DNA from 4 places in the Synechococcus sp. HIMB2401 genome. Region 2 is predicted to be linked to each of the others. Evidence: predicted binding sites of a transcription regulator. Region 2 holds the regulator's gene; each other region holds the start of a gene.

Region 1 (2,199 bases), on a different contig from region 2:
CGTCCAGACCAGCCATCATCATGGCGCTGAAGGCCAGATAGGGGTTGGCGAGGGCATCGCCGGAGCGGAACTCGAGGCGCTTGGCCTTCGGGCTCGGGCCGGTGAGCGGGATCCGCACGGCGGCAGAGCGGTTGCCCTCGGAGTAGACGAGGTTCACCGGGGCTTCGAAACCGGGCACCAGACGCTTGTAGCTGTTGGTGGTGGGGTTGGTGAAGGCCAGGAAGGCGGGGGCGTGCTTGAGGATGCCACCGATGTACCAGCGTGCCGTCTGCGAGAGGTTGGCGTAGGTGCCTTCGCCGAAGAACAGGGGCTGACCGCCTTTCCAGAGGCTCTGGTGCACGTGCATGCCGGAGCCGTTGTCGTTGAAGACCGGCTTGGGCATGAAGGTGGCGGTCTTGCCGTACTTCTTGGCCACGTTGCGCACGACGTACTTGTACGTCATCACGTTGTCGGCGGCCTGGATCAGCTCAGCAAATTTCATGCCGAGTTCGTGCTGACCAGCGCCTGCCACCTCGTGGTGGTGCTTCTCGGTGGGAATGCCCAGCTGACCCATCAGCAGGAGCATCTCGGAGCGGATGTCCTGGGCGGTGTCGTTGGGTGCGACAGGGAAGTAGCCCTCCTTCTCCTGAATCTTGTAGGCGAGGTTGCCGCCTTCTTCGATCCGTCCGGTGTTCCAGCCCGCTTCGATCGTGTCAACGCTGTAGAAGGAACCCCCTTCAGCCGAGTTGTAGCGGACGTCGTCGAAGAGGAAGAACTCCGGCTCAGGGCCGAAGAAGGCCATATCGGCCAGGCCGGTGCTGGCCAGATGATTCAGTGCCCTCTGGGCCAGGGCGCGGGGGCAGCGCTCGTAGGGCTGGCCGGTGCGTGGCTCCTGAATCGAGCAGATCATGCTCAGGGTTTTGTGCCGGTAGAAGGGGTCCACCCAGGCCGTGTTGGCGTCCGGCACCATGGCCATGTCGGAGGCCTGGATGCCTTTCCAGCCGCGGATGGATGAGCCGTCAAAAGCCAGGCCCTCCGTGAAGGATTCTTCCTCCAGCAGATCGGTGCACACCGTCAGGTGCTGCCACTTGCCGTGCAGATCGGTGAATTTGAGGTCGATCAGTTCGATGCCTTCGTCCTTGATCTGGCGCAGGACGTCCTGGGGGGATTTCGACATAAGAAGGGACTGCTCGACTGAATTGTGCAGTGATGTGACCGTATACAGCCACAAGACACCATTTTGTATCAAGGGGTACGTTTCAGCTGCTGGAAGGCGACTGCGTAACCGTTTCTGTCAACTTGGCTGAAATGCAGGCATGCCAAAGGATCTGCCCGCCTCAACGGTGTTAGCTTCCGCTGGGGATCCTCTGGAGATTCAGGGACATGCGCGATGCAATCAGCGGTCTGATCGGTCGTTACGACCAGCTGGGTCGCTATTTCGACCGCCCGGCGATCGACAGCATCAATGTGTATCTGGATGAGTCTGCACTGCGGATTCAGGCCGTAGAGCTGATCAACGGATCCTCGGCCGAGATTGTGCGTGAGGCCAGCCAGCGCCTGTTCCGGGATGAACCCGACCTGTTGCTGCCTGGCGGCAACGCCTACACCACCCGTCGGCTCGCCGCCTGCCTGCGGGATATGGACTATTTCCTGCGTTACGCCAGCTACGCCCTGGTGGCCGGTGACAGCACGATCCTCAATGAGCGTGTGCTGAACGGACTCGACGACACCTACAAGAGTCTCGGCGTTCCCACCGGCCCAACGGTCCGCAGCATCGTTCTGCTGGGAGAGGTTGTTTCCGAGATGCTTCTGGCCAACGGTGCTGCATCCGATCAGCTCGCCACCGTTCTTCAGCCGTTCGATCACCTGGCCAAGGGCCTGGGTGAAACCAATGTGCGCCAGCGCTGATCCAGCACGCTCAACGCAAGACCTGAACAGATTGCAATCAAGCCTCCCTCACCCCTTTCAAGGGGCGTGACTGCGTAGGCTCAACACTCGAACCAATGAACAGGGCTTTGGCGACGACGAACTCACTCCTCTCTGTTGACGATCGTCACCGCAAAGCCTTTGCACCGATCGGCACACCCGACCGCCTCCTGCTTGGACCAGGCCCCTCCAACGCCCATCCAACAGTTCTGAAGGCTCTGTCGCGAACCCCGATTGGTCACCTTGATCCTCTCTATGTGGATCTGATGGGCGAAGTGCAGGAACTGCTGCGTT
Region 2 (2,199 bases):
GCTTGTGGTCATCACGGAAGCATCTGTCCGGGCGACCCCGGCAAGACCTTGAATGTAGCGGCGAGATCACATTCCACAAGGGGATTGACACCACCCATGGTGTTTGGACAGGGCGAGAACCAACCGCCTGCGAGGCTTGACAAACTGCACACCACCGATGAGCCAATCCCCTGAACAACGCACTGATGGCCGTCGCCCGCAGCAGTTGCGACCGTTCTCGGTGACCTGGAATCCCATGGGGTTTGCCTTGAGCTCCCTTGTGGTTCACACCGGCCGAACCGCTGTTCTCTGCAGCGTTTGCTTGGAGGACAAGGTTCCCCGCTGGCGCAAGGGAGAAGGATTGGGATGGCTCAGCGCCGAATACCGGTTGCTGCCCGGATCCACCCCACAGCGGCAATCACGGGAGCTGATGAAACTCTCGGGTCGCACCCAGGAAATTCAGCGGCTGATCGGCCGAAGCCTGCGCGCCGTGATCGACATGGAGCGTCTAGGGGAGCGCACCTTGCTGATCGACTGCGACGTGATCCAAGCGGACGCCGGCACCCGGACGGCCTCGATCACCGGGGCTTGGCTCGCCCTGGACCAAGCCTGCCGATCCCTGGTGGACCAGGGAGTGCTGGAGCAATCGCCCCTGATCGATCAGGTGGCGGCTGTATCCGTTGGCTTGGTTGATGGCCAGGCCTTGCTGGATCTGGACTACAGCGAAGACAGCCGAGCCGAGGTGGACCTGAACGTTGTGCAGTCCGGCGATGGCCGTCTGCTGGAAATCCAGGGAACTGCGGAGGGTGCGCCCTTCAGTCGCAGCCAACTCAATGAGCTGCTGGATTTAGCAGAGCCGGGATTGACATCCCTGATGCAGGCGCAACGCCAGGCCTTCAACGAGCACAGCAGCGTTACGTAATAACCGCTACATGGCGGCCACCGCCGGCTCCGTAACTTCGCCACACCAGGGGGTTGTCATGACCAGTAGCCGAGGTTTCAGCCGATACGCCCCGCAGATGGTGGCTCCAGCTCCCAGCGCAGAGCCCGCCAACCGTTCTCTGCTGGAGATCATCCGGGATCTCGATGGCGCCAGCAGTGAACTGGTGGATCGCAACAAGACCATCTTTTTCCCTGGAGATCCCGCAGAACGGGTGTATCTGATCCGCCGGGGGGCCGTTCGTCTGTCCCGCGTCTACGAATCGGGAGAAGAGATCACCGTGGCCCTGCTCCGCGAGAACAGCCTCTTCGGGGTGCTGTCACTGCTGACAGGTCAACGATCAGACCGCTTCTATCACGCTGTGGCCTTCACCCGGGTCGAAATGGTGACGGCACCAGCGACCTCCGTGAAGGCCGCCATCGAAGCAGACACCAGCGTTGGCCTGCGCTTGCTTCAGGGTCTCTCCAGCCGGATTCTGCAGACCGAGACGATGATTGAAACCCTCACCCATCGGGACATGTCATCCCGACTGGTGAGCTTCCTGCTGGTGCTTTGCAGGGACTTCGGCGTAGCAGATGAGCTGGGCATCACCATCGACCTGCGCCTGTCCCATCAGGCCATCGCTGAAGCAATTGGCTCAACACGCGTCACAATCACGCGTCTGCTGGGAGACTTGCGTCAATCCGGTCTGGTTCAGATTGACCGCAAGAAAATCACCGTTCTGGATCCGATCGCGCTGGCCAAACGCTTCAGCTAGGCCTGCCATCGCCCGACTTGTGCAGCGATGAGCGGCTGGGCACTGATTCTGGTTCTGTTGGTGCTCGGGGGCGTGCTGTCGACCCTGGGCGACCGCTTGGGCAGCCGCGTCGGCAAAGCGCGACTGAGTTTGTTCAGCATGCGCCCACGGCGCACCGCCGTTTTGATCACGGTGTTGACCGGCAGCCTGATCAGCGCACTCTCACTTGGCCTGATGCTTCTGGTGAGCCGGCAGTTGCGGGTGGGCCTGTTTGAACTGGATGCCCTGCAGGAGAAACTCCAAGACAGCCGTCAGCAGCTGAAGGCAGCCGAGCGGGAACGGGACAAGACCCAAACGGAAACCAAACGGATCGCCATTGAGCTCGAGCAATCACAGCAACGGGCCAACACCCTGCGCCTCGAACTGGCTCCTCTTCAGAAGGAGCTGGCCCAACTCGAAGCCGAACGTGAACGTCTCAGCCAGGACATCGCCTCCCGCGATGCGGACATCCAGCGCACGGAAGCCGAACTCAACAGCGTTCGCA
Region 3 (2,199 bases), on a different contig from region 2:
CCCCACATTTGGTGTCTTAAGAGTCGGTACAGAACTTCACCGCACTATGTCCGGAATATGGATTTGTTGGCACTTCTGAGTCCAACGAGGCTAGTTTTGTCCAGTCCGGTCGGGTGATGGGGATCAACCGAAAGGGTTAGCGACCTCGGAGACACCTCCGGGGTTTCTTTTTGGGAAATGGCCTCCAACCAAAGATCTGGCTAAGGGTTGAGTTCAACCATCCCGATCTAAATGACCACTCGTTATCCAGAAACAACGGAGCAGGATCCCTCGGTGCCAATGCAGCGTGGGGATCACCGCGAACGACTCGCAAAGTTCGTTGGCGAATTGTGGGCACAACGCCGACACGTTGCTGAGACTCGTCGCCGTATCGAAAAGAGATTCGCGGATGAGAACGACTGGTTTGTCCGCAAAGACACTGAACTCGTGGACTGAACTCCTGTCTGGCTGTGGCAAAGCCCAGACCATTAGAGCTATGACCTCAATAGAGACACGTCCCCACGAGAGGGTGGTGGGCTTGGCTCAGGTGATCTGCTCTATAGAGCTGCAGCGGATCACCCTGTCTGCGATTCCGTAGTAAGTAACGCGATTTAGCTGAAGTCAGTGCGGTTACGACGGAATTGCACCGCAACTGGCAGAGCTGGCGGTGCAGCGGAGCTTCAATCGCTCGGGGCTCCGCTTGCCTGGAATTGGATGAGGGCACTGAGCTGAATCCAGCCAGAAAAGTGCTGTGTATCCATATGAACGACAGGGGGGGGTGACGACCCTGTATAAAAGATCTGTAGCAACCGCTACACAACGTTCACCCCTTTTGAAGGGGCGCAGACACTCCAAGCCACGGAACGGGGACTTGGAATTTTCTGAGGAACTAACCATGACTGCTCTTCTCTACAGAGGTCACTCCTACGAGGCTCCAGCAGCCTCGCCCAAAGCTTGTATTGAGCTGACCTACCGCCGCGAGACTTACAACACCTGCCGCGAAGAAGTCGCTCACAATGCTCATCCAAGCCTGACCTACCGCGGTGTTTCCTACGCCAAGTGATCAAGGCTTAATCAGAAGATCTCAAGCCCCTGCCCACGGCGGGGGTTTCTTTTTGCCTGCATCTAAGCACCGACTTCCCAGAAGGAGATGGGCTGGGCTCCGAAGCTGGCTAACCCCAGTGGGGGAACCAGGCTGGGAGAAGCCCCGCACGAGCAAGGCCAAGTACGACTGCCAGTGTTGCCAGCTTCAGTCCTGTCAGGATTCCTGCCGTCTTCCATGTGAACAGCGATTTCGTCAGGGTGATCACTGGGAATCCTTAGCCAAAGAACATCATGTGCCATTGACGAGCGGGGCTCGTAAGGCTGAATGGCTCCCTTGCTGACTGGTCGTCAACTGAAGACATGATCCCGAAGCTCATTTGGAGATAGCAAGCGAGCAGCTCTGCCCTCTCCAAGCTGAGAACCTCAAGGGAAACAGATGATGTTCTGTGTTGAACGAAGCGATGGGCCCGACATTTGGTTTCAGGAGCAGTGCTTCGAGACTGAGTTCAAGGCTTTCACCAACGCCCGGGCCAAATCGCTGAATACTTTCGGGCTCTATCGAGTCATGTACGAAAGTCCCGGCAACTCAGGTGAGGTGCTGAGGATTTCAAAAGGGAAAGCGATCCTGGCTGAGGATGACCGACTCGTTGGATAAGTGTTGGTGCCTAAACAACGGAAATTCCGTGGTTTGGGCTAGCGCATCAAAGGCATTGCTAGAGCAAGGGTCCAGGCAATAGCCATGTACAACGTCGTCAAGCAAGAAGCTCCCGACCGTTGGGTCAAGGAGCTCTACTTCCAAACGGAATTCAGGGCTTACCTGTGTGCCCGCACAAAGTCGAAGGCGCTGATGTGCACTTACATGGTGGTTGATGCGACCACTAATGAAGTGACCTCGATCGTTCGTCACGGCAGCCCCCTCATCGCATGAGTGATGCTTACAGCGCCATCTGCCTGATCAGGGATTACGACGTTTAGCGCCACACTGTTGTCGTGGAGGCTCTTCTACTGCTGTTGATGGGAATGACCTTCCTGCTTCTTAGGAGGATTGTTAGAAGGGCTTATTCCCGCTCATACAAGCTTCCGCCTCAAGAGGTTGATCTAGATGAACTCTGAAGCAAAGACGGTTCGTAAGGTCTATGAGAAGGCGAGCGCCAATCACCAGGCATCGCGCAACAA
Region 4 (2,199 bases), 370 kb from region 2:
TGCCGACGCGGTCGGAGATCAGACCGCCAGCAGGGCGGGCGACCAGGTTCACGAAAGCGAAGCAGGACGCCAGGATTCCGGCGGTGGCCTTCGGCAGATCGAAGGTGGTTTCAAAGAAGGTGGGCAGCATCGAAACCACGGCCAGTTCGGAGCCGAAGTTCACGATGTAGGTGAGCTCGAGGATCGCCACCTGGCGGAACTCGTAGCGATCTTCCTTGGGATAAACCTTGTTGCCGAGGATCAGGTCGCGGTTGGTGCGGATGATTCCCCAGGTCTGGAAGGCAAACCAGACTGCGACGGCGCCGAGGGCCAGCGGATAGGTGCTTGCGGTGAGGAAGCCCACCTTGGACAGGCGCCAGCAGAGCACGCAGAGGATGGCTGCGAAGGGCACGTTCATGCCCAGAAGACCCCAGAAGTCGCGCATCGAGGTGACTTCCAGACCTGCGGTTTTCGCAGGGCGCTGATACGTCTTGCCGGGGGGGGTGTCGGTGACGTTGAAGAAGTAGAAGCAGCCGTAGACGGCCGAGACGATGCCGGTCAGAGCGATGGCACCGCGCCAGTTCAGAACAGCTCCAGTGGGCAGTTCGAAGCCGCCGGAGAAGGAGAGGAAGCCAGCGAGGGCCACCATGGAGAGGGCGGAGAAGGCGGAGCCGAAGTTGCCCCAGCCGCCATAGATGCCTTCAGCCAGGCCGATTTCCTTGGGCGGGAACCACTCGGCCACCATGCGGATGCCGATCACGAAGCCGGCGCCAACGATGGAGAGCAGCAGACGGGCCACCACCAGCTGGTTGAAGTCCTGAGCGGACGCAAACAGCAGGCATGGAATCGCCGAGAACACCAGGATCGAGGAGTAGGTGATCCGGGGTCCGAATTTGTCCAGCAGCATGCCGATCAGCACGCGCGCCGGAATGGTGAGGGCCACGTTGCAGATGGCCACTGTGCGGATCTGACCAACGGTCAGACCCAGGTCCGCTTTCACGGTGGTGGCCAGAGGGGCCAGGTTGAACCAGACCACGAAGGTCAGGAAGAAGGCGATCCAGGTCAGGTGAAGGGTTCGGTACCTGCCCTGGAACGACCAAAGGTCGCCAAGCATTGAGGAGAAGAGAAGGAATCTCGGGCTTCAAAAGGAAAGGTGCCCGGGGATGGCAAAACGGTCGAAAAGAAAATCCGTTTAACTCGCGCAGTTAATCAATTCGCCTATCCCTTGTTTGGTCAGATTGGTTACCGATTTGTGTTTTTGTGTTTCCGGGCAAACATCAATGGGGCTGATTGGTCGGATCAGGTGATCTTGTGCCGCAGCGGTTTGGTAGCGGTTGCAACTTTTGTGGGTTGTTGGACTTTGCTGGTGCAGATTGTTGGTCGACGATGTGAATCAAGGCTTGCGGGTTTGTGTGCTCAGTGGCGGAAGCAGCCGTCGCATGGGGCGTGACAAGGCCCTCTTGCCGCACCCCTCCGGTGGTGTCTGGCTCACGGCCCTGGTTGACCAGCTGTTGCCGCTCGGTCATCCGGTGCAGGTGTTGAGTCGTCATCCCGTGCACGCAGAGCTGCTGGCCCACCGGCCCGGATGTTCCGTGCTGCTGGAACCCCCTCCCTGGAATGGCCCCCTGCAGGCGCTGGCCAGGCTGTTGCCGTCTCAGCCTGGAGAGGCCTTGTTGGTGCTGCCGGTGGACATGCCGCTTTTGCGCACGGCCGTTGTCCAGCAGCTGATCGCAGCCTGGAATCGTGCCCCGGAGCAAGCAGCGGTGGCCCATGACGGGCAACGGCTGCAGCCGTTGCTGGCGGTGATCCCCTCCGGTTCTCCCTTCCGCTCCTGCCTTGATCAGCAACTGCAACGCGGAGAGTTGCGCTGGATGGATTGGTTGACCTGCGTTCCCCATCAGGCGGTGCGCTTGCCTGCGGAGGCGTTGGTGAATGCCAACTGCCCCGCAGATCTGGCAGCTTTGGAGGGATGAGCACGTCGCTGCCGCTTGCAGACCGCCTCAACCGGCCCATCGGGGTGCTGCGGTTATCGCTCACGGCCCGCTGCAATCTCGCCTGTCCGTACTGCTGTCCGGATGTGGAGGAGCCCCCTGGCCTGCTCACCATTGAGCAGCAGATTCGTGTGATTCGTGTGGCCACGCGCCTGGGGGCACAAACGTTGCGGCTCACCGGTGGAGAGCCGTTGTTGAGCCGGCGTTTGTTGCCTTTGCTGGAGGCGGT

What was found. The regulator NtcA, encoded in region 2, controls nitrogen genes in cyanobacteria. The targets are predictions, from matches to a motif close to GTANCNNNNGNTAC.
Region 1: glnA (type I glutamate--ammonia ligase) is a predicted target of NtcA. The motif match lies at 1,222-1,235, and genes of this name have one in related genera.
Region 3: AAXE93_RS07975 (DUF4278 domain-containing protein) is a predicted target of NtcA. The motif match lies at 782-795, and genes of this name have one in related genera.
Region 4: AAXE93_RS05925 (molybdenum cofactor guanylyltransferase) is a predicted target of NtcA. The motif match lies at 1,307-1,320, and genes of this name have one in related genera.

What each region holds. Positions count from the first base shown of each region.
Region 1 covers NZ_JBDJKK010000001.1:627,855-630,053, reverse strand. The annotation lists gene glnA (type I glutamate--ammonia ligase) at 1-1,156, opposite strand, end outside; gene AAXE93_RS03840 (allophycocyanin subunit beta) at 1,363-1,887, shown strand; gene AAXE93_RS03835 (alanine--glyoxylate aminotransferase family protein) at 1,983-2,199, shown strand, end outside.
Region 2 covers NZ_JBDJKK010000002.1:559,511-561,709, reverse strand. The annotation lists gene AAXE93_RS07745 (cob(I)yrinic acid a,c-diamide adenosyltransferase) at 1-12, opposite strand, end outside; gene rph (ribonuclease PH) at 158-901, shown strand; gene ntcA (global nitrogen regulator NtcA) at 960-1,676, shown strand; gene AAXE93_RS07730 (DUF3084 domain-containing protein) at 1,704-2,199, shown strand, end outside.
Region 3 covers NZ_JBDJKK010000003.1:6,108-8,306, forward strand. The annotation lists gene AAXE93_RS07975 (DUF4278 domain-containing protein) at 875-1,042, shown strand; gene AAXE93_RS07980 (hypothetical protein) at 1,763-1,951, shown strand; gene AAXE93_RS07985 (hypothetical protein) at 2,126-2,199, shown strand, end outside.
Region 4 covers NZ_JBDJKK010000002.1:187,855-190,053, reverse strand. The annotation lists gene AAXE93_RS05930 (NarK family nitrate/nitrite MFS transporter) at 1-1,093, opposite strand, end outside; gene AAXE93_RS05925 (molybdenum cofactor guanylyltransferase) at 1,356-1,952, shown strand; gene AAXE93_RS05920 (GTP 3',8-cyclase MoaA) at 1,949-2,199, shown strand, end outside.